Regions from separate parts of the Enterobacter sp. SA197 genome, predicted to be linked through region 3. Evidence: predicted binding sites of a transcription regulator. Region 3 holds the regulator's gene; each other region holds the start of a gene.
The links. The regulator Fur, encoded in region 3, represses iron uptake genes when iron is present. The targets are predictions, from matches to a motif close to ATAATAATGAGAACNACTATCAA.
Positions count from the first base shown of each region.

Region 1: fepD (Fe(3+)-siderophore ABC transporter permease) is a predicted target of Fur. The motif match lies at 4,865-4,887, and genes of this name have one in related genera.
Region 2: sufA (Fe-S cluster assembly scaffold SufA) is a predicted target of Fur. The motif match lies at 5,438-5,460, and genes of this name have one in related genera.

Region 1 is NZ_CP096393.1:1,440,377-1,451,129, forward strand. Features, by position in the region: gene entF (enterobactin non-ribosomal peptide synthetase EntF) at 1-1,675, shown strand, start outside; gene fepC (iron-enterobactin ABC transporter ATP-binding protein) at 2,060-2,860, opposite strand; gene fepG (iron-enterobactin ABC transporter permease) at 2,857-3,849, opposite strand; gene fepD (Fe(3+)-siderophore ABC transporter permease) at 3,846-4,850, opposite strand; gene entS (enterobactin transporter EntS) at 4,961-6,196, shown strand; gene fepB (Fe2+-enterobactin ABC transporter substrate-binding protein) at 6,202-7,125, opposite strand; gene entC (isochorismate synthase EntC) at 7,348-8,523, shown strand; gene M1D91_RS06535 ((2,3-dihydroxybenzoyl)adenylate synthase) at 8,533-10,143, shown strand; gene M1D91_RS06540 (isochorismatase) at 10,156-10,753, shown strand, end outside.
Region 2 is NZ_CP096393.1:2,131,710-2,142,462, forward strand. Features, by position in the region: gene ydiJ (D-2-hydroxyglutarate dehydrogenase YdiJ) at 1-578, shown strand, start outside; gene menI (1,4-dihydroxy-2-naphthoyl-CoA hydrolase) at 575-988, shown strand; gene lpxP (kdo(2)-lipid IV(A) palmitoleoyltransferase) at 1,856-2,773, shown strand; gene M1D91_RS09850 (hypothetical protein) at 2,949-3,158, opposite strand; gene zinT (metal-binding protein ZinT) at 3,336-3,986, shown strand; gene leuE (leucine efflux protein LeuE) at 4,099-4,737, shown strand; gene M1D91_RS09865 (DUF1272 domain-containing protein) at 4,868-5,113, shown strand; gene sufA (Fe-S cluster assembly scaffold SufA) at 5,501-5,869, shown strand; gene sufB (Fe-S cluster assembly protein SufB) at 5,878-7,362, shown strand; gene sufC (Fe-S cluster assembly ATPase SufC) at 7,379-8,125, shown strand; partial or broken gene sufD (Fe-S cluster assembly protein SufD) at 8,100-9,372, shown strand; gene sufS (cysteine desulfurase SufS) at 9,369-10,589, shown strand; gene sufE (cysteine desulfuration protein SufE) at 10,601-10,753, shown strand, end outside.
Region 3 is NZ_CP096393.1:1,549,095-1,559,847, reverse strand. Features, by position in the region: gene kdpB (potassium-transporting ATPase subunit KdpB) at 1-804, shown strand, start outside; gene kdpC (potassium-transporting ATPase subunit KdpC) at 817-1,392, shown strand; gene kdpD (two-component system sensor histidine kinase KdpD) at 1,396-4,083, shown strand; gene kdpE (two-component system response regulator KdpE) at 4,080-4,757, shown strand; gene pgm (phosphoglucomutase (alpha-D-glucose-1,6-bisphosphate-dependent)) at 4,815-6,455, opposite strand; gene seqA (replication initiation negative regulator SeqA) at 6,480-7,031, opposite strand; gene ybfF (esterase) at 7,214-7,987, shown strand; gene ybfE (LexA regulated protein) at 8,119-8,427, shown strand; gene fldA (flavodoxin FldA) at 8,562-9,092, shown strand; gene fur (ferric iron uptake transcriptional regulator) at 9,379-9,828, shown strand; gene chiQ (ChiQ/YbfN family lipoprotein) at 9,891-10,223, opposite strand; gene chiP (chitoporin ChiP) at 10,241-10,753, opposite strand, start outside.

The DNA.
Region 1 (10,753 bases), 110 kb from region 3:
GGAAGCGCTGACACACGCACCGTTGCACAATCTGTACGGGCCGACCGAAGCGGCGGTCGACGTGAGCTGGTATCCGGCCCACGGCGAGACGCTGGCGGCGGTGACGGGCACTAGCGTGCCGATTGGTTTTCCGGTTTGGAACACGGGACTGCGTATTCTCGATGGCATGATGCAGCCGGTTCCGCCAGGTGTGGCCGGGGATCTTTACCTCACGGGCATTCAGCTGGCGCAGGGCTACCTCGGCAGGCCGGATCTCACCGCCAGCCGCTTTATCGCCGATCCCTTTGCGGCGGGCGAGCGAATGTACCGCACCGGGGACGTGGCGCGCTGGCTGAACGACGGCGCGGTGGAGTACCTCGGTCGCAGTGACGACCAGCTTAAAATTCGCGGCCAGCGTATTGAACTGGGTGAAATCGACCGGGCGCTGATGACGCTGCCGGATGTGGCGCAGGGGGTTACCCACGCCTGCGTGTTGAATCAGGCCGTGGCAGGGGAGGGCGATGCGCGCCAGCTGGTGGGGTATGTGGTGTCTGACTCCGGTCTGCCGCTCGATGTCACCGCACTTCGCGAGAGGCTGACGCAGCAGCTTCCGGCACATATGGTGCCAGTGGTCCTGCTGCAACTGAGTGAGCTGCCGCTCAGTGCCAATGGCAAACTGGACCGTAAGGCGCTGCCGCTGCCCACGCCAGTGCGTCAGCAGGATGCCCGCCCGGTGCGTGAAGGGGCAGAAACTCAGGTTGCAGGCGCGTTCTCGGCGCTGCTTGGCTGCGAGGTGCAGGATGCGCAGGCCGACTTCTTCGCCCTCGGCGGTCACTCGTTGCTGGCGATGCGGCTCGCGGCACTGCTCAGTAAAACCTTTGAGCGCCATGTGACGCCGGGGCAGATCATGGTCGCCTCCACGGTGGAAAAGCTGGCGCTGCTGGTAACGCAGGACAGTGTCGACAGTCGTATGGGACTGGAAACCCTGCTGCCGTTGCGCGAAGGGAGCGGCCCGACGCTGTTCTGCTTCCATCCTGCATCCGGTTTTGCCTGGCAGTTCAGCGTGCTGGCGCGTTATCTCTCGCCGCGCTGGTCGATTACCGGCATTCAGTCGCCGCGCCCGGAAGGACCCATGCAGCAGGCGGCGACCCTGGATGACGTGTGTGAGCACCATCTGGCGACGCTGCTGGCACAGCAACCGCACGGACCTTACCACCTGTTCGGCTACTCCCTCGGCGGAACGCTGGCGCAGGGGATTGCGGCGCGACTGCGGGCGCGGGGCGAAACGGTGGCATTTTTGGGTCTGCTGGACACCTGGCCGCCGGAGACGCAAAACTGGTCTGAAAAAGAGGCCAACGGTCTGGACCCGGAAGTACTGGCAGAGATTGCGCGCGAGCGCGAGGCGTTTATCGCCGCCCGGCAAGGGCAGGGCTCAGACGAGATGTTTGCCACCATTGAAGGCAACTACGGAGATGCGGTTCGCCTGCTGAGCACCGCTCACAGTACCCATTTTGCCGGGAAAGCCACACTGTTTGTGGCAGAGCGGACACTGCCGCAAGGGATGGATCCGCAACACGCCTGGTCCCCGTGGGTGGATGAGCTGGAGGTGTACCGTCAGGATTGCGCACATGTGGACATTATTTCGCCACAGGCGTTTGAATCCATAGGCCCGGTACTGCGGGAGTTGTTGGGGTGAGGGCAACGTATCATGGTTAGGGGCAACATGCGGCGCTGAGGGTATTTCCGTTCACCTTATGTTCCTTGCTTTTCTGTCACACCAGAACCCGTGAACGTGCAAGGGTGGTTCACCGCCACCACCCTTGCAACCCGGGCTCCCGGCCAGGAAAATCGCCGCTGGCGCGGTGCATTCGTCTTATGTCGTCTGACTATCGGGTCGGGGACCAGCCTACATCCCTGTAGGCTATCCCCTCCGCCCGCTTCCCTGCGGGCGGCCCCGGTCAGCCGTCAACGCCTCATCGATTTTCAGCCGGACCCTGTCATCGCGGTGACTGTTTTATTCTCATTGAGCAATGTTTTCGCTGCAAACCGTGAGGGTGAGGGGGCAAACGCCCGGCAAACCTCACCCGGCGTATTTCCCCAGCGGCACCACCAGCGGCGTATGGGCCACTGGATCCTCAATAATCAAACAACGCAGCCCGTACACCGCTTCAATCAGCTCCGGCGTCACGATTTCCTTCGGCGCACCCTGCGCCACAATCTTACCGTCGCGCAGCGCAATCAGATGGGTGGCATACCGGCAGGCCTGATTCAAATCATGCAACACCGCCGCGAGCGTATACCCCTGCTCGCGGTTGAGATCGCTCAGCAGCTCCAGCACATCAATCTGATAACTGATGTCGAGCCAGGTGGTCGGCTCATCGAGCAGCATAATGGCAGTCTCCTGCGCCAGTACCATCGCAATCCATGCACGCTGGCGCTGACCACCGGAAAGGGTATCCACACTCTGGGTCGCCAGCGTGTCCACCCCCGTTGCCCGCATGGCACGCTTAACGGCCTCTTCATCTTCCTTACGCCAGCGGGTAAACAGCGGCTGATGCGGATAACGTCCGCGGGCCACCAGCTCCTGCACGGTAATATCTCCCGGCGTCGTCGCATTCTGCGCCAGCAGCCCGACGCGACGCGCTACCTCTTTGCTGGCAAAGCGCTGGATCTGCTCGCCATCAAGATAGACATGGCCCTGTTCCGGCGTCATCAGGCGGCTCAGGGTGCGCAGCAGCGTCGATTTCCCGCAGCCGTTGGGGCCGATAATGGCAGTGAAATGCCCATCGGGAATGGCGACACTCAACTCAGTGGCGACAATTTTCTTACCGTAGCCCAGGGTTAGGGCTTCGCCGCGCAAACGGGCTGCTGTATCGATCATTTTTTGCGGGACTCCTGAATCAACAAGGCGATAAGGTAAATGCCACCGAGGCTGACGGTGACGACGCCCACGGGTAACTGATAAGGGATAAACAACTGCTGGGCGCAGATATCTGCCAGTAACAGCAGTAACGCCCCACAGAGCGCCGACTGGGTAAGCCCCCAGCGCGCGGTGGCGCTGAGACGGCGGGCGATGTGCGGCGCGACCAGAGCGATAAAGGAGATGGGCCCGGCCACCGCCGTTGATGATGCGGTCAACACCACTGCCACCAGCATCAGCAGCAGGCGAGAGCGTTCTACATTCACCCCCAGCGCGCAGGCGCTGTCATCACCCATCTCCAGCAGCCGCAGGCGGCGAGAAAGCAGGGCCGCAAAAACAAACATCAGGATAATCACTGGCACCGAAGGCAGGGTTTTCGCCCAGGTCAGGCCGTTGAGCGAGCCGGCGTTCCACAGACCTGCGGAGAGGGCGGTCTCCAGGGAGGCATGCATTAACAGCCAGGTATTGAAGGCCACCAGCATGGCCCGGACCCCGATGCCGACGATGATAAGCCTGAAGGTTTCAATACCGTTGCGCCATGCCAGCAGCCAGACAATGATCGAGGTGATGATGCCACCGCCCAGCGCCGCCAGCGCAATTGCCGTTAAATCCTGACCATAAAACACCATCGCCACCAGCACACCGCTCCAGGCACCGGTGTTAAAGCCCATAACATCCGGGCTGCCAAGAGGGTTACGCATCAGCGACTGAAAGATCGCTCCGCTGATACCCAGCGCGGCCCCCACCAGCAGTGCAATAAACACGCGCGGCAGGCGCCATTCAGTCACCACCAACTGCATGGCGCGGGGAGCGGTGCCGCCAAGGGCGTCAATCACCTGCCCGACGCTGAGCATCACCGCACCGCTGCGTAGCCCCCAGACCGCCAGCGCAAGGCACATCAGGCACATTGCCACACAACTGAAAACCAGACGACGGGAAGGGGCGATCACAGGCCACCTCCACGAATGCGTCGTACCAGCACAATCAACACCGGCGCGCCGATAAAGGCGCTGACCACCGAGACACGCAGTTCCCCCGGCACCAGAAAGCGGCCCAGAATGTCGGCAAACAGCAGTAACGTCGGCGTGGCAATCAGCGTAACCGGCAAAGACCAGCGGTGATCGGCACCCACCAGCCAGCGTGCCAGATGCGGCATCATCAGCCCGATAAAGGCAATCGGCCCGACCACCGCCGTGGCGCTACCGCACAGCACGGTGATGGCAATCAGGCCCAGCAGCTGCGTCCGGGCGACTTTACTGCCGAGGGCCGTGGCGGTGTCATTACCGAGGCTCAGGCTGTTCAGGGCGCGGCTTGACAGCAGTGCCGCACCCGCCGCCAGCAGCACCGGGATCAGCACAATCCTGAGCGTTTGCAGGGTACGAATATCCAGCGAACCGGCCTGCCAGAAACGCAACTGGTCATAAACATCCGCATTGAGCAACGAAATACCACTGGACAACCCTTCGAGCACCGCCGCCAGGGCCACGCCTGCCAGCGTCAGACGCACCGGACTTAACTGCCCGCCGCCCGCGCTGCCGGTGAAGGCCACCAGCAGCGAGGCGGTGAAAGCACCACAAAACGCCAGCCCCAGTTGTTCCACCGGCGAGGCGGCACCAAACAGTGCGGCACCGACCACAATAGCGAAGCTGGCGCCGGAGTTAACACCCAGCAGACCAGGGTCAGCAAGGGGGTTACGGGTGAGGGTTTGCATTAACGCCCCGGCAATGCCGAGCGCGCCACCGGCCAGTAAACCAGCCAGCGTTCGCGGCAAGCGGGCGTCACGAATAATGGTGCAGTCAGCACTCTGGCAGGTGCCTGCGAGGGCATCCAGCACCACATCCGGGGACATGGCTTTTGCGCCAAGGAAGAGGCTGAGGGCCATTGCCAGTACCAGCAACAGCAATAACCCGACGACGGTAAACACGCGCGTCCGGGAACGGGAGAACGACATAATACTTTCCTGACTTGATAATGATAGTAATTATCGTTATCGATCTTGTTTGTATATGTTACCATGCACGCTCTGGAATGGATAAAAAAAGTTCGCGTTAAGGCGTTGTAATGAACCGACAATCCTGGCTGCTGAACGTCAGCCTTTTACGAACACACCCGGCCTTTCGCGCGGTGTTTCTTGCCCGTTTTATCTCGATTTTATCGCTGGGTCTGTTGGGCGTTGCCGTGCCGGTACAGATTCAGGCGATGACCCATTCAAGCTGGCAGGTGGGACTCGCCGTCACCCTCACCGGCAGCGCCATGTTTGTCGGCCTGATGACCGGCGGCGTGCTGGCGGACCGCTATGAGCGAAAAAAACTGATACTGATTGCCCGCAGCACCTGCGGCGTGGGCTTTATTGGCTTATGGCTCAACGCGCTGATGCCGGAACCTTCGCTGCTGGCGATTTACCTGCTTGGACTCTGGGATGGCTTCTTCGCCTCTCTCGGCGTGACGGCGCTGCTGGCGGCAACCCCCGCGCTGGTCGGGCGTGAAAACTTAATGCAGGCCGGCGCCATCACAATGCTGACGGTGCGTCTTGGCTCGGTTATCTCCCCGATGTGCGGTGGCTTACTGCTGGCAACCGGCGGTGTTGCCTGGAACTACGGCCTCGCGGCGGCGGGGTCGTTTATCACCCTGATCCCACTGCTCGGTTTGCCGCTGTTGCCACCGCCGCCTCAGGCGCGTGAACATCCGCTGGCCTCGCTGGTGGCCGGTTTTCGTTTTCTGCTCAGTAGCCCGCTGATTGGCGGCATCGCGCTGCTCGGCGGCCTGCTCACAATGGCAAGCGCGGTGCGCGTGCTATACCCGGCGCTGGCAATCCAGTGGCAGATGTCCGCGGCACAGATTGGTCTTCTGTATGCCGCTATCCCGCTCGGGGCAGCGGCAGGGGCGTTAACCAGCGGGCGACTGGCGCATCCACTGCGTCCTGGCCTGCTGATGCTGGGGTCGAGCGTGGGGGCATTTATCGCCATCGGGCTATTTAGCCTGATGCCGCACTGGGCGTTGGGCGCGCTGTTCCTGGTGCTGTTTGGCTGGCTGAGCGCCATCAGTTCGCTGTTGCAGTACACGTTGATTCAGACGCAAACGCCGGAGGCGATGCTCGGGCGCATTAATGGATTATGGACGGCGCAGAACGTTACCGGTGATGCCATCGGCGCGGCGCTGTTAGGGGGGTTAGGGGTGATAATGACCCCGGCTGCTTCGGCCAGCAGCAGTGGCTTCGCGCTGGCAATGGTTGGGGCAATATTGATGCTGGTCTTACGCGAGCTGCGCCGTTTCCGGCAGCAGCCTTCGGTTTCTTAGGTGCATTAGCCAAACAACGCAGACAGGCGCTGTAACACGCGGGTGGCGCTGTAGTAATCCAGACGGAAAGTTTCTGACCCCAGCGCATAGACCCGTTTGTTCTGTACTGCGGTCAGGTGAGAAAGCAGCGGGTTGGCAGAGAGTGCATCGGCATCTTTCTGGTCACTGGCGAAGAGGAACAGCGCTTCGCCGTTGAGGCCGCTGGCGAGGTTTTCGCCGCCCAGTTGCACGATGTCATGGCGCTTGCCCTGGCTTTTGCTGGTGTTGAGACCTTCTGGCAGCGTGGCGAGCGTGAAGCCCAGTTGCGCCAGCAACTGACCCTGCGCAGAGTCCTGGGTCCAGAGGTTGGCGCTATGCGCACCAGGGTTATAGACCAGCGCGGTGACGGGCTGCGGCGGGAGCGTCATTTTCGCTTTGACGTCGCTCAGTTGCTGATGGAATTCGGCAATACGCACGGCGGCTTGTTTCTCCTGCCCGGTAAGGGTGCCCAGTTGGGTCAACAGCGCCTGCCAGCTCTTGTCGTCGTAGTTGATGACAAGCGTAGGCGCGATGGCGGAGAGCTGGTCATACAGCGCGAGCGCAGAGTCGCCACCGGTCGCACTGATGAGGATAAGATCCGGCATCTGCGCGGCTACGGCTTCGGCATTGGGCTCACCAATATACATACGTGCGACATGGCGCTTTTTCGCCACATCGCTCCATTGACGCAGAAACCCCTGGTCATCAGCAAAACGGTTATTTGGCGTGGTCGCGCCGCTGGCAATCACCGGTGCATCAATGGCGAGCAACGAACCGGTTAGCGTAACGCTGGTGGAGACGATACGCAGCGGCTTTTGTTCAAGGGTGTGGCTTCCTTTGCTGTCAGTCACCTGACGGGGCCAGTCGGCGGCCATCGCTGAGGCCATCCCGGAAATAAAAATGAGCAGCATGATAAGGGGCTTACGGCATATCAAAGGGAGTGTCACGACTCGCATCCTGTTTTTATTGAGGTTAATGCTTCTCATTTTCATCGTTGCGGGGGTGGGATGCAAGCCCTAGCGTTGAGAGTACATTGCGCTGCGGTTGACACTCAGTGGCAATACCTTTAGCTTTATCGACCGAAATTCAAATGATAATCATTCGTAATTTATTTATCATTTTTGGAGGATGATATGGATACGTCACTGGCTGAGGACGTTCAACAGACGACAAAAACGCTGGCATCAGACCAGTTTTTCTTTATGTCGCCGTTTCGCAGTTTTACCACGTCCGGGTGCGTTGCCCGTATCAGTGAGCCTGCCGCAGGAGGGGATAACCCACACAGCGCGTTTCAGCAGTCGCTGAGCCAGGCTTTCGCGGACGCGAAGGCGAAAGGGGTGGTAAGGCCGGTGGTGGTGGGGGCTATTCCCTTCGATACCCGCCAGCCCTCCGAACTCTTTATTCCTGCGTCGTGGCAGACTTTTTCGCGCCCGTCTAAACAACATGCCTCCCGCTACTTATCCGCTCAGGGTGCCCCGGTGGTGACTTCACGTACGGAAATCCCTTCGCAGGCGGTGTTTATGGAGATGGTCGCCCGTGGCGCGGCGCTGACCGCCACGCCGGAAGTGGACAAGATTGTCCTGTCGCGGCTGATTGATATTGCCACCGATGCCCGTCTTGACAGCGGCAGCCTGCTGGAGCGCCTGATTGCCCAGAACCCGGCGAGCTTTAACTTCCATGTTCCGCTCAGCAGCGGGGCGGTGCTGCTCGGTGCCAGCCCTGAACTGCTGCTGCGCAAGGACGGTGAACACTTTAGTTCACTGCCGCTCGCCGGTTCAGCACGTCGCCAGCCCGATGACATGCTCGACCGTGAAGCGGGTAACAGACTGCTGGCGTCCGAAAAAGACCGCCATGAACATGCGCTGGTAACCCAGGCCATGAAACAGGTGCTGCAGACGCGAAGCCGTAGTCTGACCCTGCCGGGTTCCCCACAGTTGGTGAACACGCCAACTTTATGGCACCTCGCCACGCCCATTGAAGGCACGGCGCAACAGGGCGAAAACGCGCTGACGCTGGCCTGCCTGCTCCATCCGACGCCCGCGCTGAGCGGCTTCCCGCACGATGTCGCAAAAAGACTTATCGCTGAACTTGAGCCCTTCGATCGTGAGCTGTTTGGCGGCATTGTTGGCTGGTGTGATGAGGAAGGTAACGGCGAGTGGGTGGTGACCATCCGCTGTGCATGTCTTCATGAAAATCGTGTTCGATTGTTTGCCGGTGCGGGTATTGTGCCAGCATCGTCCCCGGCGGGAGAGTGGCGCGAAACCGGCATCAAACTGACCACCATGCTTAACGTTTTTGGCCTGCATTAAGGAGTGATGATGACCCTTCCCTTTACCCGTTGGCCGGAGGCGTTCGCCAGGCGCTACCGTGAGAAAGGTTACTGGCTGGATAGGCCAATGACCGAGATGCTGACCCGCCATGCGCAAAGCGATGCGACGGCAGTGATCGATGGCGAACGCCGTTTTAGCTACCAGCAGCTTCACCAGGCGTCTGACAACCTGGCAGCCCGACTGCAGGCACTGGGCATTCAGCGTGGCGAGACCGCACTGGTGCAGCTTGGCAATGTGGCCGAGTTTTACATCACCTTCTTTGCGCTGCTGAAAATAGGCGTCGCCCCGGTGAATGCGCTTTTCAGCCACCAGCGTACCGAGCTGAACGCTTACGCCGCGCAGATTAAACCTGCGTTGTTGATAGCTGACCGTGCCCATGCGCTCTTTGCGACCAATGACTTCTGGCAGAATTTTACCGCTGAACATGCTTCGGCGCGCGTCTCGTTATTCCTGAATGATGAAGGGGAGAACGCACTCACGGCGGCGATTCAGTACCCGTCCAGAAACGTTATCGAAACGCCAACCCCTGCCGATGAGGTGGCCTTTTTCCAGCTCTCCGGCGGCAGCACCGGTACGCCGAAGCTGATTCCGCGTACGCATAACGACTATTACTACAGTATTCGCCGCAGCAACGAGATCTGCGGCATTACGGCAGAGACCCGTTACCTGAACGCACTGCCCGCCGCGCACAACTTTGCGATGAGCTCCCCAGGATCGCTGGGTGTGTTTCTGGCGGGCGGTTGCGTGGTGCTGGCAAACGATCCCAGCGCCACGCTCTGTTTCCCGTTGATCGAAAAGCATCGCATCAACGTCACCTCTCTGGTGCCACCTGCGGTGAGCCTGTGGCTGCAGGCGTTAACCGAAGGCGCCGATGCCGCCCAGCTCTCCTCGCTTGCGTTGTTGCAGGTCGGCGGTGCACGTCTGCCTGCCACCCTCGCGGCACGCATTCCGGCTGAGATTGGCTGCCAGTTGCAGCAGGTCTTCGGCATGGCGGAAGGGCTGGTGAACTACACGGCGCTGGATGATACCCCGGAACGTATTTTCAATACTCAGGGCCGCCCGATGTGCCCGGACGATGAAGTCTGGGTGGCTGATGAGCAGGGTAATCCGCTGCCGCGCGGTGAGGTCGGTCGCCTGATGACGCGCGGTCCGTACACCTTCCGCGGCTACTTCAACAGCCCGGAACATAATGCCAGTGCCTTTGATGCCAATGGTTTCTACTGCTCCGGCGATCTGATTGCCATTGATGAAGCGGGCTACATCACCGTTCAGGGGCGCGAGAAAGATCAGATCAACCGTGGTGGCGAGAAGATCGCCGCCGAAGAGGTTGAGAATTTGCTGTTGCGCCACGAGGCGGTGATCCAGGCTGCGCTGGTCAGCATGGAAGACAGCCTGCTCGGTGAAAAAAGCTGCGCGTATCTGGTGGTGAAGCGCCCGGTGCGTGCGGTGGAGATCCGCCGTTTCCTGCGTGAGCTGGGGGTCGCTGAGTTTAAACTGCCGGATCGCGTGGAGTGCCTGGACGCGCTGCCGCTGACCCCGGTAGGCAAAGTCGATAAGAAACAATTACGCCAGTCGCTGGCACAACGCGCGCAGGCGTAACGAGGAGAGAAGATGGCTATTCCAAAACTGACCGGCTACGCACTGCCGACCGCGAATGACATTCCTGACAACAAAGTGCAGTGGGCGTTTGAACCCGAGCGCGCCGCCTTGCTGATCCATGATATGCAGGAGTATTTCCTCAACTTCTGGGGCGATAACTGCCCGATGATGGCACAGGTGATCGCCAATATCGCTGCGCTGCGCCACTTCTGTAAGCAGCACAATATTCCGGTCTACTACACCGCCCAGCCAAAAGATCAGAGTGATGACGATCGCGCACTGCTCAATGATATGTGGGGGCCGGGTCTGACCCGTTCACCGGAGCAGCAGCAGATTGTGGCGGCCCTTGCGCCGGACGAAGCCGACACCGTGCTGGTGAAGTGGCGTTACAGCGCCTTTCACCGCTCGCCGCTGGAGCAGATGCTCAAAGAGACCGGGCGTAACCAGCTCATCATTACCGGCGTGTATTCGCACATTGGCTGTATGACCACCGCGACTGACGCCTTTATGCGTGATATCAAGCCGTTTATGGTGGCCGATGCGCTGGCAGATTTCAGCCGGGAGGAGCATCTGATGTCGCTGAAATACGTGGCGGGACGCTCCGGACGGG
Region 2 (10,753 bases), 580 kb from region 3:
ATGGAAAGGCGCAGCACATCAAAGGCTTCCTGCATCGTTTTGCCAGAACCGCGCAAAAAACCTCAGATTTTCTCAATCGGGTCGCGCAGTTGGGTATGCCAATGGTCGGCGTCGATCCGGCGCTGGTGCTCTGTTACCGCGATGAGTATAAACAGGTGTTAGGTGATAAACGGGGTGATTTCCACGTAATGCTGGTACACGAATGGTTGCCCCAGGTGCTGGACAAAAACACGCCTCGTGCGGTGAGCGGGGAGTCCTGGTACTTATTTGGCCACTGTACCGAGGTGACAGCATTGCCGGCGTCTACGGGGCAGTGGGCAGCTATTTTCGCCCGGTTAGGGGCAAAACTGGAAAACGTCAGCGTCGGGTGTTGTGGCATGGCGGGTACCTACGGGCATGAAGTGAAAAACCATGCTAATTCGCTCGGAATTTATGAGCTTTCATGGCATCAGGCAATGCAGCGTCTTCCCCGCAGCCGTTGTCTCGCGACGGGATACTCCTGCCGTAGCCAGGTTAAGCGGGTGGAAGGCAGCGGGGTACGTCACCCTCTGCAGGCCTTACTGGAGATAATAGGATGATCTGGAAACGTGCGGTCACGCTTGAAGCTCTCAACGGCATGCGGGAGGGCAACATGGTTGGCCTGCTGGATATCCGCTTCGAGCGCATCACTGATGATACCCTGGAAGCAACGATGCCCGTGGATAATCGTACCCGTCAGCCCTTTGGCCTGTTGCATGGCGGCGCATCCGTGGTGCTGGCGGAAACCCTGGGATCGGTGGCAGGCTATCTTTGTACCGAAGGCGATAAAAACGTGGTGGGCCTTGAGGTCAACGCCAACCACGTTCGTGCCGTGAAAAGTGGACGTGTACGTGGCGTGTGCCGCGCGCTTCATACCGGAGGGCGGCATCAGGTCTGGCAGATTGATGTTTACGATGATCAAGGCAAGCTGTGCTGCTCATCGCGCCTGACGACGGCGGTGATCGAGTAATTGCGGGACAGCGAGGAGTGCGCAGAGTATATCCAGCCTGTTGTCATGGCTTGATGACAGGGCGCCATGCGAGCAACCCAGGCGAAGGCCTGGGTTTTTTTCGCAAAGTACAATCCAGCGTAAAACAGGTATATCCGTTTTATTAATATTAATAAAAGTATTATCACCAAAATCTATAATATTATTGCCAGCGTCATTTACTGTATAATCTTCCTCCTGGAATTAAAAAAGAGAGGATTTTATTATCAGCGTCGGTACTGAGGTGATAATATAAAAATACTATTTTTATTTGGGTGGGGATTACGACCCGTCATGAAGAGAATAGTAAATCTCATAAACTTTAAAACATGCTCAGTTATCAACAGGTATCAGCATTTATTTGCGCGGACAACGTTATTCGTCATTTAACAATGAAGGGTAAACCTTTACGCTTGATGTGTAACCCCGTTCAATGATGTGGCGCAGGTGCAATAAAAGTAGTCGTTGCAAACTGCACCACCCCGGCGGTGGGGATGGCTGAATGCTGTCCGGCCTGTTATTCCGGTGGCGTCAAACAATGTAGCCGGGTGCGAGATAAAAAAGGGAGGTGAGAATTCACATATATTCATTTTGATAAACGTGTGTTAATAATTTTTTAAATGAATCTATTACATTACTGCGTTACAGGTATTCCTGATTTGACGTAAATGTTCATATTTTATTCATCATTCTTTACATCTTTTCCTCGACCCTCATGGTATAGTGTGTGCGGTTTAACTCACCATCTCGGTGTCAGAAAAAGCCAAATGCTGTAACGCATAAAGACTGGATGAAGTGATTCATTTTTTTTCCTTAAGCGCTACATCCTCATGTATTAAGGTAAATATTATGCGTAGTTCATTCAAACTGGCGTTCTTGCACCCGCGTCATTGGGTAACCTGGGCCGGGTTAGGTCTGCTCTGGTTGCTCGTGCAACTGCCTTATCCGGTTTTATCCCGTCTGGGAGAAACCATCGGTAAATTTTCCCGCCGCTTTCTGAAACGCCGTGAGCGTATTGCCCGCCGTAACCTCGAGTTATGTTTCCCGGATATGACACCGGAAATACGGGAAGCGATGATTGAAAAAAACTTCATGTCGCTGGGCATGGGGTTATTTGAAACGGGTATGGCCTGGTTCTGGCCCGACAGCCGTGTGCGTCGCTGGTTTGATGTTGAGGGCTATCAGAATCTGGTGCAGGCGCAGGCGAGCCATAAAGGGGTCATGGTCGTTGGCGTGCACTTCATGTCTCTTGAGCTGGGCGGACGGGTGATGGGGCTCTGCCAGCCTATGATGGCGACCTACCGACCACACAACAATCCTCTGATGGAGTGGGTTCAGACCCGGGGGCGTATGCGCTCGAACAAGTCGATGATTGACCGCCGTAATCTTAAGGGCCTGGTGAATGAACTGAAAAAAGGGGAAGCCGTCTGGTTTGCGCCGGATCAGGACTATGGTCGTAAGGGCAGTACATTTGCACCGTTCTTTTCCGTACCTGACGCCGCCACCACTAACGGTACCTATGTCCTGTCGCGCCTCTCAGGTGCGAGCATGTTGACCGTGACGATGATTCGTAAGGCCGATCGCTCCGGCTACCAGTTGCATATCGGCAGAGCCCTGACCGACTATCCCGCACGGGATGAGCACGAAGCCGCCCGGTACATAAATAAGATCATTGAACGAGAAATTCTGCGAGCCCCTGAACAGTACCTCTGGATCCATCGCCGCTTCAAAACCCGTCCCCTGGGTGAAGTGTCTTTGTACCTCTGAATGACGCCATCCAGTCCGCAGAGGCGGACTGGACAGGCCAGGAAACCACTTCATCGCTCCACTGCGTAATGCGCTGCCAGCAGCGCCGGTCAGGTTTCCCTCAGACCTGGCAGCGCATTATCGCTAACCTGCGTACAACCGCCAGTCTGAATACATCGGCCCCTGGCCGCTGCTACTAGTCGAGCGCGGGGATCGCCAGCCCTTTACGCCGGATAACGAAATGGTTGTCGTGGCGGGTGATTTTCGCACCCTGCTCGCAATATTCAGCGGAAAGCTGAAAAAAGGTATCCGCATCAACATCAAATGCCAGTTCTACTTCTCTTTGCTTACCAGAATTTAGCAGTTGATACGCCTGATTTAAGCTATGGGCTTTTGCAATAGACATGTAATAGGCCTCTTGGGAATGGCTGCGTTGGTTAAAACATGACCATCTGGTTATAGCATGAATCACTTCTCTTGCCAGTCAGACATCACTCATATAAATGCCTTGTAACAAGATATTGATCATTGAAATGTTATAATATAACATTCTGCTCTCATTTCTCGGGAAGAGGGTTTTATCTTGGTACGTCATTTCGGAAAATTAGCCATCGCATTGAGTGCACTTCTGGTAAGTGGTCAGGCACTTTCTCACGGACATCATTCGCATGGTGTGCCGCTAACTGAGAAAGAGCTGAAAGCCTCAGAAGGGGAGTTTGATAATGCGGATGTGAAGGATCGCAAACTGTCCGACTGGGACGGTGTATGGCAGTCCGTCTATCCGTATCTGGTAAGCGGCGACCTCGATCCGGTCTTTAAAAAGAAAGCGGAGAAAGACAAAAGTAAATCCTTTGATGCAATCAAAGCCTACTATCGCAAAGGGTATGCCACTGAGGTGGATACCATTGGCATTGAGAATGGGATAATGGAATTCCATGTTGGCGAGAACGTCAGCAGCTGTAAGTACGATTATGCCGGTTATAAAATTTTGACCTATACCTCCGGTAAGAAGGGGGTTCGTTACCTGTTCGAATGTAAGGATGCAAACAGTAAAGCACCAAAATTCGTGCAGTTCAGCGATCACACCATCGCGCCACGTAAATCGGCCCACTACCATATTTTCATGGGTAGCACCTCTCAGGCTGCACTGCTTGAAGAGATGGACAACTGGCCAACGTACTACCCTTACCAGTTAAAAAAAGAGGATGTCGTAGACGAGATGCTCCATCACTAATCTCCCGATGGTCATTGTCCATAAAGCTCGCTGCGGCGGGCTTTTTTATTGCTCTGGCTTTATGTAGCATAGGCGCGCCGTTAAAACCCTGAAGGTTGTTCAAGGAGGAAAAGTGTTTGCCGAATATGGTGTGATTAGCTTCTGGTCCTATTTCATTGGCGCCATCTTTATTATTCTGGTGCCCGGCCCTAATACCTTTTTTGTGCTTAAAACCAGCATCGCGGGTGGGCTTAAACATGGCTATGTTGCGGCGACAGGGGTTTTTCTTGGCGACGCTATTTTGATGTTTCTCGCTTATGCCGGAGTCGCTACGCTGATTAAGACAACGCCGGTACTGTTTAATATTGTCCGCTATCTTGGCGCTATCTATCTGCTCTGGCTCGGGCTGAAAATGCTCTACAGTACGCTGTTTCGTCGGGCCGCAGCCGGCGAGGAGCACGAGATCCAGAAGGGAGACATCTTCAGACGCTCTCTGATTCTGAGTCTCACAAACCCGAAAGCCATCCTGTTTTACGTCTCTTTTTTTGTACAGTTCATTGATATTCATTACGTAAACCCCGGGATGTCCTTTTTTATTCTCGGCGTAACGCTTGAGATGATTAGCATCTGTTATTTCAGCTTTTTGATCGTATCAGGCTCCTACGTTACCCAACTGGTGAAGACGAAAAAGCGTCTGGCAAAACTGGGCAATTCGCTCATTGGTTTATTGTTTGTCGGCTTCGCTGCCCGTCTGGCAACGCTGCAATCCTGACCACGGGGGAGAGGAGAAAATTCTCTGGCGCAACTCAGCGTTGGGGCAGGTCGGATTTCGCTTCTCGCATGGGAATAAATCTGCTATTTCTTTTGCTGCCCCTTCTCATACCAACCTTGAGGTGCAGACGATGCTCGAATTAAGACCGGGATGTGAATGCTGCGATACCGATTTACCGGGCGACTGTGAAGATGCCGTCATCTGCTCATTTGAATGCACATTTTGCCGCGAATGTGCCTCAGGACTCGGGATGCAGTGCCCAAATTGTGGCGGTGAGTTAGTCAGTCGTCCGCGACGTGCTATTGAAAAGTTAGTGCATAACCCCGCCTCAACGACGCGAATTTTTAAGCCGCTTGGCTGCAAGAAATCCCACTAAATACGCTGCGTTACGCTTATCCCCTTCGTCCAGAAGGGGTTCCGGCGCGCTCCACACACTCTCAGAGTGTGATCCAGTTCTCCTTTATCTGCGCTGACGCTCTTCCCACCCGCTATTTTTATCTGCCTATTCTAAAAATAGGTATTGCCTATACATCTTCACTTGTTTTTGCTTTTTGCCCGCCCCATTAATGATTAGCTATTAATTATCAGTCTGTTAAACAATTCTTCACATGTCTGTTAAGCCTCACCGGAGGGTCTATGCTTAATACAGAGGTTTAAATTACGGGCAAAGCATGAATAACCCTTCGGAATAGAGGTTGAAGTGAGAATCATTATCACTAACATAGTGTTATGCCTTTCAGGCTTTATGACATGAGGTAGTCCCATGGTAACGCAATCAGAAACTTTTAATCCGGCCGACTTTAGCTGGCGTGGCCTCACCATGACGCCAGCGGCGGCTGAACATATTCGCGCACTGATGCAAAAGCAGCCCGAACTGCTTGGCGTAAGACTGGGTATCAAGCAAACCGGTTGTGCAGGCTTTGGTTACGTGCTGGATACGGTCAGTGAACCTGCAAAAGATGATCTGCTCTTTGAAAATGAGGGCGCCCGGCTCTATGTGCCGCTTCAGGCTATGCCGTTTATCGACGGCACCGAAGTGGATTACGTGCGGGAAGGGTTAAACCAGCTGTTCAAATTCAATAACCCTAAAGCGCAGAACGAATGTGGCTGCGGCGAAAGCTTTGGGGTATAGGCGGTACTATGTCTCGTAATACTGAAGCAACTGACGATGTCAAAACCTGGACCGGGAACCTCAACTATAAAGAGGGTTTTTTCACCCGGCTGAACACTGATGAACTGGCGAAAGGCATTAACGAAGAGGTTGTGCGCGCCATATCAGCTAAACGTAATGAACCTGAATGGATGCTGGAGTTCCGCCTTAACGCCTTCCGCGCCTGGCTTGAAATGGACGAACCGCACTGGCTTAAAGCCCACTACGACAAGCTGGACTATCAGGATTACAGTTACTACTCCGCACCCTCCTGCGGCAGTTGCGATGATTCCTGCGCCTCGCAGCCTGGCGCTGTGCAGCAAACCAATGCCAATGCCTGGCTTACAGAAGAGGTGGAAGAGGCCTTTAATCAGCTCGGCGTGCCGGTACGTGAAGGGAGAGAAGTGGCGGTTGACGCTATTTTTGACTCGGTTTCTGTGGCGACAACATACCGGGAAAAACTGTCTGAGCAGGGGATTATTTTCTGCTCGTTCGGCGAAGCCATCCACGATCATCCGGAACTGGTGAAGAAATATCTGGGTACGGTTGTTCCCTCAAACGACAACTTCTTCGCCGCCCTGAACGCTGCCGTGGCGTCTGATGGCACATTTATTTACATACCCAAGGGAGTACGGTGCCCGATGGAACTGTCCACCTATTTTCGCATCAATGCGGAAAAAACCGGGCAGTTTGAGCGCACCATACTGGTGGCCGATGAAGGCAGCTACGTAAGCTATATCGAAGGCTGTTCTGCGCCCGTACGAGACAGTTATCAGCTCCATGCGGCGGTGGTGGAAGTGATCATCCATCGCGACGCGGAGGTGAAATATTCAACCGTGCAAAACTGGTTCCCGGGTGATAACAACACCGGCGGCATTCTGAACTTCGTTACCAAGCGTGCGCTTTGCGAAGGTGAAAACAGCAAAATGTCGTGGACTCAGTCGGAAACCGGCTCGGCTATCACGTGGAAGTACCCCAGCTGTATCCTTCGGGGCGATAACTCCATCGGTGAATTTTTCTCGGTTGCGCTGACCAGTGGTCACCAGCAGGCGGATACCGGGACCAAAATGATCCACATTGGTAAAAATACCAAATCGACCATCATCTCCAAGGGGATCTCTGCCGGTAAGAGCCAGAACAGCTACCGTGGCCTGGTGAAAATCATGCCTGGTGCCACCAATGCCCGTAACTTTACCCAGTGTGACTCAATGCTGATAGGCCCGGATTGTGGCGCACATACCTTCCCCTACGTTGAGTGTCGGAACAATACGGCCCAACTGGAGCACGAAGCAACCACATCACGTATTGGGGAAGACCAGCTGTTCTACTGCCTGCAGCGTGGCATCAGTGAGGACGACGCCATTTCGATGATCGTCAATGGCTTCTGTAAGGACGTATTCTCCGAGCTGCCACTGGAGTTTGCCGTTGAAGCGCAAAAACTGCTGGCTATCAGCCTTGAACACAGCGTCGGTTAAGGATTAAGGAACAAACATGTTAAGTATTAAAGACCTGCAGGTTAGCGTTGAAGATAAAGAGATTCTGCGGGGCCTGAGCCTGGAGGTTCGCCCGGGGGAAGTGCACGCCATCATGGGGCCAAATGGCTCTGGTAAAAGTACGCTGTCGGCCACGCTTGCCGGTCGTGAAGATTACGAAGTCACCGGCGGAAGCGTGGAGTACCACGGTAAAGATTTACTGGCGCTCTCCCCTGAAGAGAGAGCCGGTGAAGGGGTATTCATGGCCTTCCAGTACCCGGTGGAGATCCCTGGTGTCAGTAATCAGTTTTTCCTGCAAACCGCGCTTAATGCCGTGCGCAAATACCGTAATCAGGATGAACTGGATCGGTTCGACTTCCAGGATTTGATGGAAGAGAAAATCAAGCTGCTTAAAATGCCGGAAGATTTGCTGACCCGCTCGGTCAACGTGGGTTTTTCGGGCGGCGAGAAAAAGCGTAACGACATCCTGCAGATGGCGGTGCTGGAGCCGAATCTGTGCATCCTTGATGAAACTGACTCGGGTCTGGACATTGATGCGTTGAAAATCGTGGCTGATGGGGTGAACTCGCTTCGCGATGCGCAGCGCTCATTTATCATTGTCACCCACTATCAGCGTATTCTGGACTACATCAAGCCAGACTTCGTGCACGTGTTGTATCAGGGCCGTATCGTCAAATCCGGTGATTTCACGCTGGTTAAGCAACTGGAGGAGCAGGGGTATGGCTGGCTTACCGAACAGCAGTAACGCACTGCAACAGTGGCACCACCTCTTTGAAGCGCAGGGTGGCGCGCGGTCTGAAGAGGCTTCGCAGCATTTTCAACAGCTCTTGCGCCTGGGCTTGCCGACCCGCAAGCATGAAAACTGGAAATATACCCCACTCGACGGGCTACTCAATCACGCCTTTGTGAGCCGCAGCGGATCGCTGACGGAGGCTGAATGCTCCGCGCTGGCTCTGCCAGTGGAGGCGTTGCGGCTGGTCTTTGTTGATGGTTATTTCAATGCTGAGCTGAGCGATGACACTTCTGGCTCAGGCTTTGAGATAGCCATTAACGAGGACCGTCAGCCGCTTGCTGCACCCGTTCAGCCGGATGTTTTCCTGCACCTGACAGAGAGTCTGGCGCAGACGGTGACCCATATCCGGGTAGCGCGCAACCAGCGTCCGGCTAAAACCTTATTGCTGATGCATATAACGCAAGGGGTGGATGGCGAAGAGATGAACACTGCGCACTACCGTCACCACATTTCGCTGGCGGAAGGGGCAGAGGCGACCGTGTACGAACATTACGTCAGTCTTAACCCTCAGCGCCACTTTACCGGAGCCCGCTTTACGATGGACGTGGCGGCGAACGCGCAGTTGCACCATTTTAAAATGGCGTTTGAGAACCCGCAAAGCTACCACTTTGCCCATAACGACATTCGTCTGGCAGAGGATGCATCAGCGGACAGCCACAGTTTTCTGCTGGGCAGTGCGGTGCTGCGTCACAACACCAGCACTCAGCTCAATGGCGAAAAACACCACGCTGCGCATGAACAGTCTGGCAATGCCCGTCAAATCCGAAGTATGCGATACCCGCACCTGGCTTGAGCATAACAAGGGGTATTGCAACAGTCGCCAGCTTCACAAAACTATCGTGAATGATAAGGGCCGTGCGGTCTTTAATGGTCTCATTAACGTAGCGCAGCATGCGCTGAAAACTGACGGGCAGATGACCAACAACAATCTGCTGCTGGGCCGTCTTTCAGAAGTCGATACCAAGCCGCAGCTTGAAATTTATGCGGATGATGTGAAATGCAGTCACGGGGCGACCATCGGCCGCATTGATGATGAGCAGATGTTCTATCTGCGCTCACGCGGTATTGATGCGCAGGCCGCTCAACAGATGATTATTTACGCCTTTGCCGCTGAGCTTACCGAAGCCGTCAGCGATGAGGTGCTCAGGCAGCAGGTGCTGGCCCGTATCGGGCAACGCCTTGCGGGAGGCATAGCATGAGTATTTCCGTTGACAGCGTACGCGCCGACTTTCCAGTTCTGACGCGTGAGGTTAATGGCGTGCCGCTGGCGTACCTTGACAGCGCCGCAAGTGCGCAAAAACCTGCGCAGGTCATTGATGCCGAAGCGGAGTTTTACCGCCAGGGCTATGCTGCTGTTCACCGGGGCATCCATACGCTCAGCGCTGAAGCCACCCAGCGTATGGAAAAGGTGCGTGAACAGATTGCGGCCTTCGTCAATGCGCGGTTGCCGGAAGAGCTGGTGTTTGTCCGTGGTACTACCGAAGGGATAAACCTGGTAGCCAATAGCTGGGGTGAGAGCCAGGTCGGGGCCGGCGATAACATCATCATCAGCGCCATGGAGCATCACGCGAATATTGTGCCGTGGCAGATGTTGTGTGAGCGCGTGGGCGCACAACTGCGCGTCATCCCCCTTAACCAGGACGGCACGCTGCAACTGGATACTCTGCGAGGTCTCTTTGATGAGCGTACCCGGCTGCTGGCAATCACGCAGGTTTCAAACGTGCTTGGCACGGAGAACCCGGTTGCTGAAATGACTGCCCTTGCCCATGAGTATGGCGCGAAAGTGCTGGTGGATGGCGCCCAGGCGGTAATGCATCACCAGATTGATGTTCAGGCCCTGGATTGCGACTTTTACGTCTTCTCCGGGCATAAACTGTACGGGCCTACCGGCATTGGCGTTTTGTATGTTAAGGACGCTATCCTGCAGGCTATGCCACCGTGGGAAGGTGGCGGGGCGATGATCGCAACCGTCAGCCTTACCAAAGGGACGACCTACGCTAAAGCGCCGTGGCGTTTTGAAGCCGGAACCCCCAATACCGCCGGGATTATTGGACTGGGTGCCGCTATTGAGTATGTCAGCGCACTGGGTCTGGAGAATATCGCCCGTTACGAGCAATCGCTGATGGATTATGCGTTAAAGGCACTCCAGGAGGTACCAGACCTTAAGGTGTACGGTCCCGCGCACCGGCTGGGGGTAATTGCGTTCAATCTTGGCAAACACCACGCTTATGATGTCGGGAGTTTCCTGGATAATTATGGTGTTGCCGTGCGTACAGGACACCATTGTGCGATGCCGTTGATGGACTTTTACAACGTACCGGCGATGTGCCGCGCATCGCTTGTGATGTACAACACGGAAGAAGAGGTGGATCGTCTGGTGGCTGGCCTGAAACGTATTCATCAGTTGCTGGGCTAAGAGAGGCGAAAATGGCTGTATTACCGGACAGAGAAAAGCTCCTGCGAAATTTTGGGCGTTGCGCCAACTGGGAAGAGAAGTATCTTTATATTATTGAACTGGGCCAACGATTAGCCCCCCTGGAAGAAAGCGCACATAACCCGGAAAACATTATTCAGGGTTGT
Region 3 (10,753 bases):
GTCGATGCGCTGGTCGAGCAGGTCGCCCGTCAGGGGGCCACCCCGCTGGTGGTCGCAGAAGGGGCGCACGTGCTCGGTGTTATTTCGCTCAAGGATGTGGTGAAAGGCGGCATCAAAGAGCGTTTCGCCCAGTTGCGCAAAATGGGCATTAAAACCGTGATGATAACCGGCGACAATCGCCTGACCGCTGCGGCGATTGCCGCCGAAGCTGGCGTGGACGATTTCCTTGCCGAGGCCACGCCAGAAGCCAAACTGGCACTGATTCGCCAGTATCAGGCAGAAGGTCGCCTCGTGGCGATGACCGGTGATGGCACCAACGATGCGCCTGCCCTGGCGCAGGCGGATGTCGCCGTTGCGATGAACTCCGGTACCCAGGCTGCAAAAGAGGCGGGCAACATGGTGGATTTGGACTCTAACCCCACCAAGCTCATCGAAGTGGTGCACATTGGTAAACAGATGCTGATGACCCGTGGTTCGCTGACCACCTTTAGTATCGCCAACGACGTGGCAAAGTATTTTGCCATTATTCCGGCAGCCTTCGCCGCCACCTATCCGCAGCTTAACGCGCTGAACGTGATGCATCTGCATTCACCCGCATCGGCGATTTTGAGCGCGGTGATTTTCAACGCCCTGATCATTGTCTTTCTGATCCCACTCGCCCTGAAAGGAGTGAGTTACAAGCCGTTGAGCGCGCCCGCCATGTTACGTCGCAATCTGTGGATATATGGTCTTGGCGGCCTGGTGGTGCCCTTTATCGGCATCAAACTGATTGACCTGCTGCTGACGCTGTTCGGCCTGGTGTAAAAGGAACATACAATGTCTTTGATTCGTCCCGCTTTACTGCTGTTAATTTTACTGACGCTTATTACCGGTGGCCTTTATCCGCTGGTGACAACGACACTGGGTCAGTGGTGGTTCAGGGCGCAGGCTAACGGCTCGCTGATTGAGAATGCCGGTGAAATACGTGGCTCTCGCCTGATAGGGCAAAACTTTACCGCACCGGGTTATTTTCAGGGGCGTCCGTCTGCCACCGCTGATGCGCCCTATAACCCAATGGCATCCGGCGGAAGCAATCTTGCGGCAAGCAACCCGGAACTGGATAAACAGGTCAGCGCTCGCGTTAGCGAACTGCGTGCGCATAATCCTCAGGCCGACGCGCTGATACCCGTTGAGTTGCTCACCGCCTCGGCAAGCGGGCTGGATAACAACCTGACACCTTCTGCTGCTGCCTGGCAAATCCCGCGCGTGGCTGCGGCGCGTGGACTCTCCCGCGAGGAGGTGACTAAGCTTGTGGCGGAACACACTGAAAAACCGCTGGTAGATTTCCTGGGCCAGCCGGTGGTAAATATTGTCGAACTGAATCTGGCGCTGGACGCACGTAAGGATAACTAAGACATGACCGACGAGCCTTTGCGCCCGGACCCCGACCGGTTGCTGGAACACGCCGCAACCGCCCATCGCGGAACGCTGAAGATTTTTTTCGGTGCCTGCGCCGGGGTAGGTAAAACCTTTGCCATGTTGCAGGAAGCCCAGCGGCAACGGGCGCAGGGGCTGGATGTTGTGATTGGCGTGGTGGAGACGCATGGACGTAAAGAGACCGCGGCCCTGCTCAATGGGCTGGCGGTACTACCTGCAAAACGGGTCGCCCACCGCGGGCGACTGATTCAGGAGTTCGATCTTGACGCCGCCCTTGCGCGGCGTCCGGCGTTAATACTGATGGATGAGCTGGCGCACAGCAATGCGCCGGGCACCCGCCATCCGAAGCGCTGGCAGGATGTCGAAGAGCTACTGGACGCAGGAATTAATGTGCTGACCACGGTGAATGTTCAGCATCTGGAAAGCCTGAATGATGTGGTCAGCGGCGTAACCGGTATTCAGGTGCGTGAAACGGTCCCCGATCCCTTTTTTGATGCGGCCGACGAGATTGTGCTGGTGGATCTCCCCCCGGACGATCTGCGACAACGCCTGCACGAAGGAAAGGTCTATATTGGTGGTCAGGCCGAACGCGCCATTGAACACTTTTTCCGTAAAGGAAACCTCATCGCCCTGCGTGAACTGGCGCTGCGTCGCACTGCGGATCGTGTGGATGACCAGATGCGGGCCTGGCGTGACCGCCTGGGGGATGAAAAAGTCTGGCATACGCGTGATGCCATTCTGCTCTGCATAGGACACGGCAGCGGTAACGAAAAATTGATTCGTACTGCGGCTCGTCTGGCCGCCAAACTTGGCAGCGTCTGGCATGCGGTATACGTCGAAACCCCGGCGCTGCACAAACTTCCGGAACCGCAGCGACGGGCGATTCTCGCCGCTCTGCATCTGGCGCAAGAGCTGGGCGCAGAAACGGCCACGCTCTCAGACCCCGCTGAAGACAAGGCCATTTTGCGCTACGCAAGAGAGCACAATCTCGGCAAAATTCTGATTGGCAGACGCGCAAAACGCGGCTGGTTTAACCGCGAGTCGTTTGCTGATCGTCTGGCACGACGCGCTCCGGACCTTGACCTGGTGATCATTGCGCCGGACGATACGCCTGCCCCCCTGCCCCTTCGCCCGAATGATAGCCGTCCGTTTATGGAGCGCTGGCGCGTGCAGTTGAAAGGCTGTGTTGTCGCACTGGCCTTATGTGCGGCTATTACGCTGATTGCGATGCAGTGGTTAGTCGCATTTGATGCGGCTAACCTGGTGATGATCTATCTGCTGGGTGTGGTGGTTATCGCGTTACTGTATGGCCGCTGGCCGTCAGCCTTTGCCACCGTCATTAACGTGGTCAGCTTCGATCTCTTTTTTATTGCGCCGCGAGGAACGCTGGCCGTTTCTGATGTGCAGTATCTGTTGACCTTTGGCGTCATGCTGACCGTTGGGCTGGTGATTGGCAATCTGACCGCCGGGGTGCGCTATCAGGCTCGCGTAGCCCGCTATCGTGAGCAGCGCACCCGCCATTTGTACGAGATGTCAAAAGCGCTGGCTGCGGGACGGAGCGTTGAAGCTATTGCCGCCACCAGCGAGACGTTTATTCGCTCTACCTTCAATGCCCGCAGTCAGGTGCTCATGCCCGACAGATCAGGCAAACTCATTGCTATCACCCGTACGCAAAATATCACCTCCTGGGATGACGCCATTGCCCGCTGGAGCTTCGATAAAGGTCAGCCAGCCGGTGCCGGTACCGATACGCTACCCGGCGTGCCTTATCAAATTTTACCGCTGAAGAGTGCGCAGCAAACTCACGGACTGGTGGTGGTCGAACCGGCTAACCTGCGCTTGTTGATGGTGCCGGAGCAGCAGCGGTTGCTGGAAACCTTTACTCTGCTGGTTGCCAGTGCGCTGGAGCGCCAGGCGCTGATAACCAGTGAAGAGCAGGCCCGCTTTGCCAGTGAACGGGAGAGCATTCGAAACGCTCTTCTGGCTGCTCTCTCTCACGATCTGCGCACACCGCTGACGGTGCTGTTTGGTCAGGCAGAAATTCTGACGCTCGATCTCGCCAGCGAGGGGTCAAAACATGCGCCTCAGGCCAGCGAAATACGCCAGCATGTGCTCAACACCACGCGGCTGGTGAACAATCTGCTGGATATGGCGCGTATTCAGTCCGGTGGTTTTAATTTAAAAAAAGAGTGGCTGACGCTCGAAGAGGTGGTGGGCAGCGCCTTGCGGACGCTGGAACCTGGTCTTGGCGGACGGCGTATTGCGCTGGATCTCCCTGACCCGTTAATGCTGGTCCACGTGGACGGGCCTTTATTTGAACGCGTGCTGATTAATCTACTGGAAAATGCGGTCAAATATGCAGGCTTTCGGGCGGAGATCGGCATTCGCGCCATCGCTTCCTCCTCTCGCTTAACGCTGGAGGTCTGGGATACCGGGCCGGGTATTCCTGAGGGGCAGGAAGATGCCATTTTTGCTAAATTTGCCCGTGGTAATAAAGAATCGGCCATCCCCGGCGTAGGGCTTGGTCTGGCTATCTGTCAGGCGATTGTCGATGTTCACGGGGGAACCATCAGCGCGGCAAACCGTCCTGAGGGAGGAGCCTGTTTTCATGTTACACTCCCGCTGGAGACGCCCCCGCAACTGGATGACCTTTCTGAGGATCTGTGATTAACGTTCTTATTGTTGAAGATGAGCAGGCTATTCGCCGTTTTCTGCGCACCGCGCTGGAAGCTGAAGGGCTGCGGGTATTTGAAGCGGAGACGTTACAACGCGGTTTGATTGAGGCCGCGACGCGCAAGCCTGATCTGGTCATCCTGGATTTGGGCTTGCCGGATGGAGAGGGCATTGATTTTATTCGTGACCTGCGTCAGTGGAGCCAGATGCCGGTTATTGTCCTTTCCGCCAGGAGCGAAGAGAGCGATAAAATCGCGGCGCTGGATGCGGGTGCAGATGATTATCTCAGCAAGCCGTTTGGCATCGGGGAGTTGCAGGCGCGTCTCAGAGTGGCGTTGCGCCGCCATGCTGGTACGCCGCAAAGCGATCCGGTGGTAACCTTTTCGAATATTCAGGTCGATCTTGCCAGTCGGCGAATCCAGCGAGGCAGTGAAGAGCTGCACCTGACGCCTATTGAATTCCGGCTGCTCGCCGTGCTGCTGAATAATCATGGGAAAGTTCTCACCCAGCGCCAGTTATTAAGCCAGGTCTGGGGACCAAACGCTGTGGAACATAGCCATTATCTGCGTATTTATATGGGTCATCTTCGGCAAAAACTTGAGGAGGATCCGGCGCGCCCACGCCATTTGTTAACCGAAACCGGCATTGGCTATCGCTTTATGCTCTGAGCGGGCATAAAAAAGCCCGGTCACGCGAACGCGACCGGGCCGGACAAGACTATAGCATCAGGCGTTTTTCAGCACTTCGCTGACAATCTCAACCGCTTCTTTCTCGATAAGCTTACGGTGTTCCTCACCGAGGAAGCTTTCGCAATAAATTTTATAGGCGTCTTCCGTACCGGACGGACGTGCCGCAAACCAGCCGTTGTCGGTCATCACTTTCAGGCCCCCAATAGAAGCACCATTGCCCGGTGCCGCCGTCAGGCGCGCGGTGATTGGGTCGCCTGCCAGCGTGCTGGCGCTGACCATCTCCGGAGAAAGCTTAGACAGCGCGGCTTTCTGTGCAGAAGTGGCGCTGGCCCCCAGACGATTGTAACTCGGCGCACCGAAGCGCTCGGCCAGTTCGTCATAGTGCTGCTGTGGGTTTTTGCCGGTAACGGCCGTGATCTCTGCTGCCAGCAGGCACATGATGATACCGTCTTTGTCAGTTGACCAGGGCGTGCCGTCAAAGCGCAGGAAGGATGCCCCCGCGCTCTCTTCCCCGCCAAAGCCGAAGCTTCCGTCAAACAGACCATCTACGAACCATTTAAAGCCCACCGGCACTTCCACCAGCTTACGGCCAAGGTCGTTGACCACACGGTCAATCATCGCCGAGGAGACCAGCGTTTTACCTACTGCCACCTCTTTGCCCCACTGCGGACGATGCTGGAACAGGTAGTTGATCGCCACCGCCAGATAGTGGTTGGGGTTCATCAGACCAGCCGGGGTAACAATGCCGTGGCGGTCATAGTCAGGGTCGTTGGCGAAGGCCAGGTCAAACTTGTCGCGCAGCGCCAGAAGCCCCGCCATCGCACTTTCAGAGGAGCAGTCCATGCGGATCACACCGTCTTTGTCGAGGTGCATAAAGCGGAACGTCTGATCAACCTGATCGTTCACGAGGGTCAGATCAAGTTTGTAGAAGTCGGCGATGCGTTTCCAGTATTCGATACCGGAGCCACCAAGCGGATCAACGCCCAGCTTCAGACCGGCTTTCTGAATCGCCGCCATATCAACGATCTCCGCCAGCCCTTCGATAAATGGCTGAACCAGATCCTGTTCTTTTACATGACCGGAAGCGAGCGCGGCATCCAGCGAAATGCGTTTCACGCCTTTCAGACCGTCAGCCAGTAGCGCGTTAGCACGATCTTCTACCACTTTGGTAACGTTTGTATCTGCCGGGCCGCCGTTAGGTGGGTTGTATTTGATGCCACCATCTTCCGGCGGGTTGTGTGAGGGGGTGATAACAATACCGTCTGCCAGCGCGCCGCCGTTTTTGTTGTGGACCAGGATGGCGTTTGAGACGGCCGGCGTAGGCGTAAAGCCGTTGTTTTCCTGCACAATGAGGTCAACGCCATTTGCTGCCAGCACTTCAAGCACGGAGATGAACGCAGGTTCAGACAAAGCATGGGTATCTTTACCCACGTAGCATGGCCCGGTGATGCCGTTTTTAGCGCGCTCTTCAGCAATCGCCTGAGCAATCGCCAGAATATGAGGCTCGTTAAAGCTGTGGCGCCACGCACTGCCACGGTGGCCTGATGTACCAAATTTTACCGCATGTTCAGCGTTACCCACTTCCGGCTTCAGCACGTAGTACTGGGCGGTAAGTTGGGCGACGTTGATCAAATCGCTCTGCTGCGCAGGTTGACCTGCACGTTCATGGTTAGCCATTGCCTGGTCCTTCTTATGCAAGGATTAAATTGTGCCGCAAACCTTTTCAATCAATTCCGCCGGGAACTGCATTGACTGCATGATGTGTTCGATCATGCTGCATTTACGACCCGTATTAGTGTTGGTGATGACCCAGTATGGCGTGTCTGGCACCTGTTTTGGCTTAGTCTGCGTGCCATTTTGCAACAAGGTTTGTTCGTCAGACGCAAAGTATACGCGGGTCCGCCCGTGCAGAGACTCAGTGGATTCTGCAAAGGCTTTATTGTCCAGAGAATAGAGTGTAGACAGCACCAGCATGAAACGGTTAACCGCTTTTTTCTGTTCAGCGTATTCATCCGAAAGCAGAAGCTCGCGCACGGCACGCACCCTGTCCTTCGCGGTGTTCGTCGGTTTAGTCTCTTCAACCTTCGGTGTAACAGGGGTTTCTTTTGCAGCGGCGGTCAGCGTGGCAGCAGGTTGAGAGGAGGCGGAAAATTTCAACATGCGCCGTAAAATGTCGGATGCGCTCTCACCAATATGCTTCGTGTGGCTGGCAATATAACTGTAGAGTTCATCATCAACTTCAATCGTTTTCATTTTAATCCAGTGCAGTGTCTTATCTGAATACAAGTTATTGAGATTATAGAGTCAAATCTCAACAGCGGATAGCGCTTAACCTGAGTGGCGGCTAAGTTAGATTACCTCTGAACCTTGCAGCCGGGCGGCAGAATGTTCAACATAATACCCTAATCCGAAAGAGCGAAAAAAAGAACTTTGCCATGAAATTGAATACCCGAGCGCAAACTGCACAACAATCGCACAACAATTCTCCCATCGTCCTGGTTCATGGCCTGTTTGGCAGCCTTGACAACCTGGGTATCCTTGCCCGCGACCTCGTCCTTGATCATGATATTCTGCAAGTGGATATGCGTAATCACGGGCAGTCTGACCGTTCCGACACGATGAATTATCCGGCAATGGCGCAGGATCTGGTCGAGACACTGGACGCGCAGGGTATCGAACGCGCTACCTTCATCGGCCACTCCATGGGCGGCAAAGCGGTGATGGCATTAACGGCGATTGCGCCGGAACGTATTGACGGGCTGGTGGCTATTGATATTGCCCCTGTCGATTACGCTGTACGTCGCCATGACGAGATTTTCGCCGCCATCAATGCCGTAACGGATGCAAAGGTCACCACGCGCCAGCAAGCAGCGGCCGTGATGCGCACGGTAATTGATGAAGAGGGCGTTATTCAGTTTCTTCTGAAATCTTTTAGTGAGGGCCAGTGGCGATTTAACGTTCCCGTATTATGGGAAGAGTATCCGCATATTGTGGGTTGGGAAGCCGTTCCGGCCTGGAACCACCCCGCTCTTTTCATTCCCGGCGGTAACTCCCCTTATGTGACTGAGCAGTACCGGCAGGCGTTACTCAGCCAGTTTCCTCAGGCGAAGGCGCATGTCATTGCGGGCGCGGGGCACTGGGTACATGCAGAAAAGCCAGATGCCGTTTTACGCGCCATCCGCCGTTATCTCTCTGAAAAGACGAACTGATTAAAAACCCGGCGACCGGTCGCCATAACGCGCCCGGGCGTTGGCGTCCCTGCATCGCTGATGTATGATGGCGCGCTAATCAGCCCGGGCAATGACCCGATTGCTTGTACTTCCCGTAGTATCCTTAAACCATGGCTAAAGAACAAACGGACCGCACGACACTAGATCTGTTCGCGAATGAGCGTCGCCCGGGACGTCCCAAAACCAATCCGCTCTCTCGCGACGAGCAATTACGCATTAACAAGCGTAACCAGCTTAAACGCGATAAATTTCGTGGGCTTAAACGCGTCGAATTGAAAATAAATGCTGAGGCAGTGGACGCACTGAATGCCCTGGCAGACGCGCGTCAAATGAGCCGCAGTGAACTCATTGAAGAGATGTTGCTGGAACAGCTCAAAGCGCTGAACAGCATTGATTACTCTGAATCTTCGTCTGATTAACGCTTTCATGTAGCAGAGAGTGCAGTCCGAGGCGATTGCAGTTTCCGCGCGCTTCTCCTATCTGCTATGATTGCCCTTATCCGTGGGCTAAACGCCACCACCATATCATTAAGTTTCAAGAGGTTATTTTACTCATGGCAATCACTGGCATTTTTTTCGGCAGCGACACCGGTAATACCGAAAACATCGCAAAAATGATTCAGGCGCAGCTTGGTAAAGATGTTGCGGATGTTCACGATATTGCGAAGAGCAGCAAAGAAGATCTGGAAGGTTACGATATTCTGTTGCTGGGTATTCCAACCTGGTATTACGGCGAAGCACAGTGTGACTGGGACGACTTTTTCCCGACGCTGGAAGAGATTGATTTCAATGGAAAGCTGGTTGCCCTTTTTGGTTGCGGTGACCAGGAAGATTATGCCGAATACTTCTGTGATGCACTGGGGACTATCCGTGACATCATCGAACCGCGCGGCGCGGTCATCGTTGGTCACTGGCCGACAGAAGGTTACCATTTTGAAGCGTCCAAAGGCCTTGCTGACGATGATCACTTTGTAGGTCTGGCTATTGATGAAGATCGTCAACCGGAGCTCACCGCGGGTCGCGTCGAAAAATGGGTGAAACAGATTTCTGAAGAGCTGAACCTTACCGCAATTATTAATGCCTGACAGTATATGGCGCAATCTACATGTTGCGCCTTATTGATAGTTAAAACCAATGGAAATAATTGCTACATTTTTTTAACTTTTGCCGCCAGCACTGTACAATATGGCCTGGTTGAAACGGATACCGCATGACTTTGTTGGCGCTACCACGTTTTATACGCTTACTTTACTTGAGGACTTGCAGTTTTCATTTAGACATGGCAGTTCTATAATGAGACGCATTTCCCAGAGCATTCCTTGTAGCTTCCCTCCCCGGAAGCGAATCGTTTAGCAACAGGACAGATTCCGCATGACTGACAACAATACCGCATTAAAGAAGGCCGGCCTGAAAGTCACGCTTCCTCGCTTGAAAATCCTGGAAGTGCTTCAGGAGCCGGACAACCATCATGTCAGTGCGGAAGATTTATATAAGCGCCTTATCGATATGGGCGAAGAGATCGGGCTGGCAACGGTTTACCGTGTACTGAACCAGTTTGATGATGCCGGGATCGTAACCCGCCATAATTTCGAAGGCGGCAAATCTGTCTTTGAACTGACTCAGCAGCATCACCATGACCACCTGATTTGCCTCGACTGTGGCAAAGTGATTGAATTCAGTGATGACTCCATTGAAGCCCGGCAGCGTGAAATTGCCTCCCAACACGGCATTCGCCTGACGAACCATAGCCTGTACCTCTACGGCCATTGCGCTGAAGGCGACTGCCGCAGCGATGAAAACGCCCACGAGATTGCTAAGTAATCTTCCGTAAACGTAAAAAGCCAACCTGAAGGTTGGCTTTTTTATTGGTTTACCCTGGGTGGCTACTGCGTATTGTTGCTACGAATTTCCTGCCAGATACGATCGCAGTTGGCTTTTACCGCCTGACCATTCCCCGTATGGGTGGCTTCAAGGCACTGCTGATAATCCAGGGTGCGTACCGACTCTTCGTGGGCAAATTGTTGATGCGCCTTTTCTGACTTCAGCACTTCCAGCACGCTACGGCAGGCTTCAAGTTTTTCCGATGAACCTTCTGCAGTATTAATACAGGCACTATAAGCCGCTCTCAAACGCATATCTTCTTTCGGCGCCTGAGGTTGCTGTACGCAGGCGGTAAGCCCCAGAACCATAAACAGAGTCATTATACTTTTATTCATGTTGCCCTACCCTCGCCTCAGAAAATCGTAAAAGGTGCAATGACGATAAATTTCACGTCGCGCTCATCCTGGAAGATGTTGTTGTAACCCCCACCCCAGCTTGGAATATCGGAGTGATTATCGAACTGGGTAAAGTGCAGCTTAAATAATGTGCCTTTCGCCATGCCGTCCTGCAGGGTATAAACCACATCCAGGCTGTAAGCGGATTCCTTAATTGAATTGCCGGCCTTATAGTATTTATCGCCAGACGAAACGTTGGATGGTTTGGCATCCCAGCCATAAACATATGAGGCACCTACCGCCCAGCCCGGAAGATTTAAATCTTTCAAATCATACATAGCGCCAACAAATACCGCTTTTTCATTATGGGCGTTAAAGTCAGAACGATTATCCCACCAGATATCCAGTCGGCCATTTGACGAGCCATAAAGTGGTGTCATACGTGAGTTGAAATTTCCCTGCCGGCCGTCCGCTTTTACCCATGTGCCCTCCAGACGTAAATCAACGGGCCCTGCGGCATAATTAAAGGT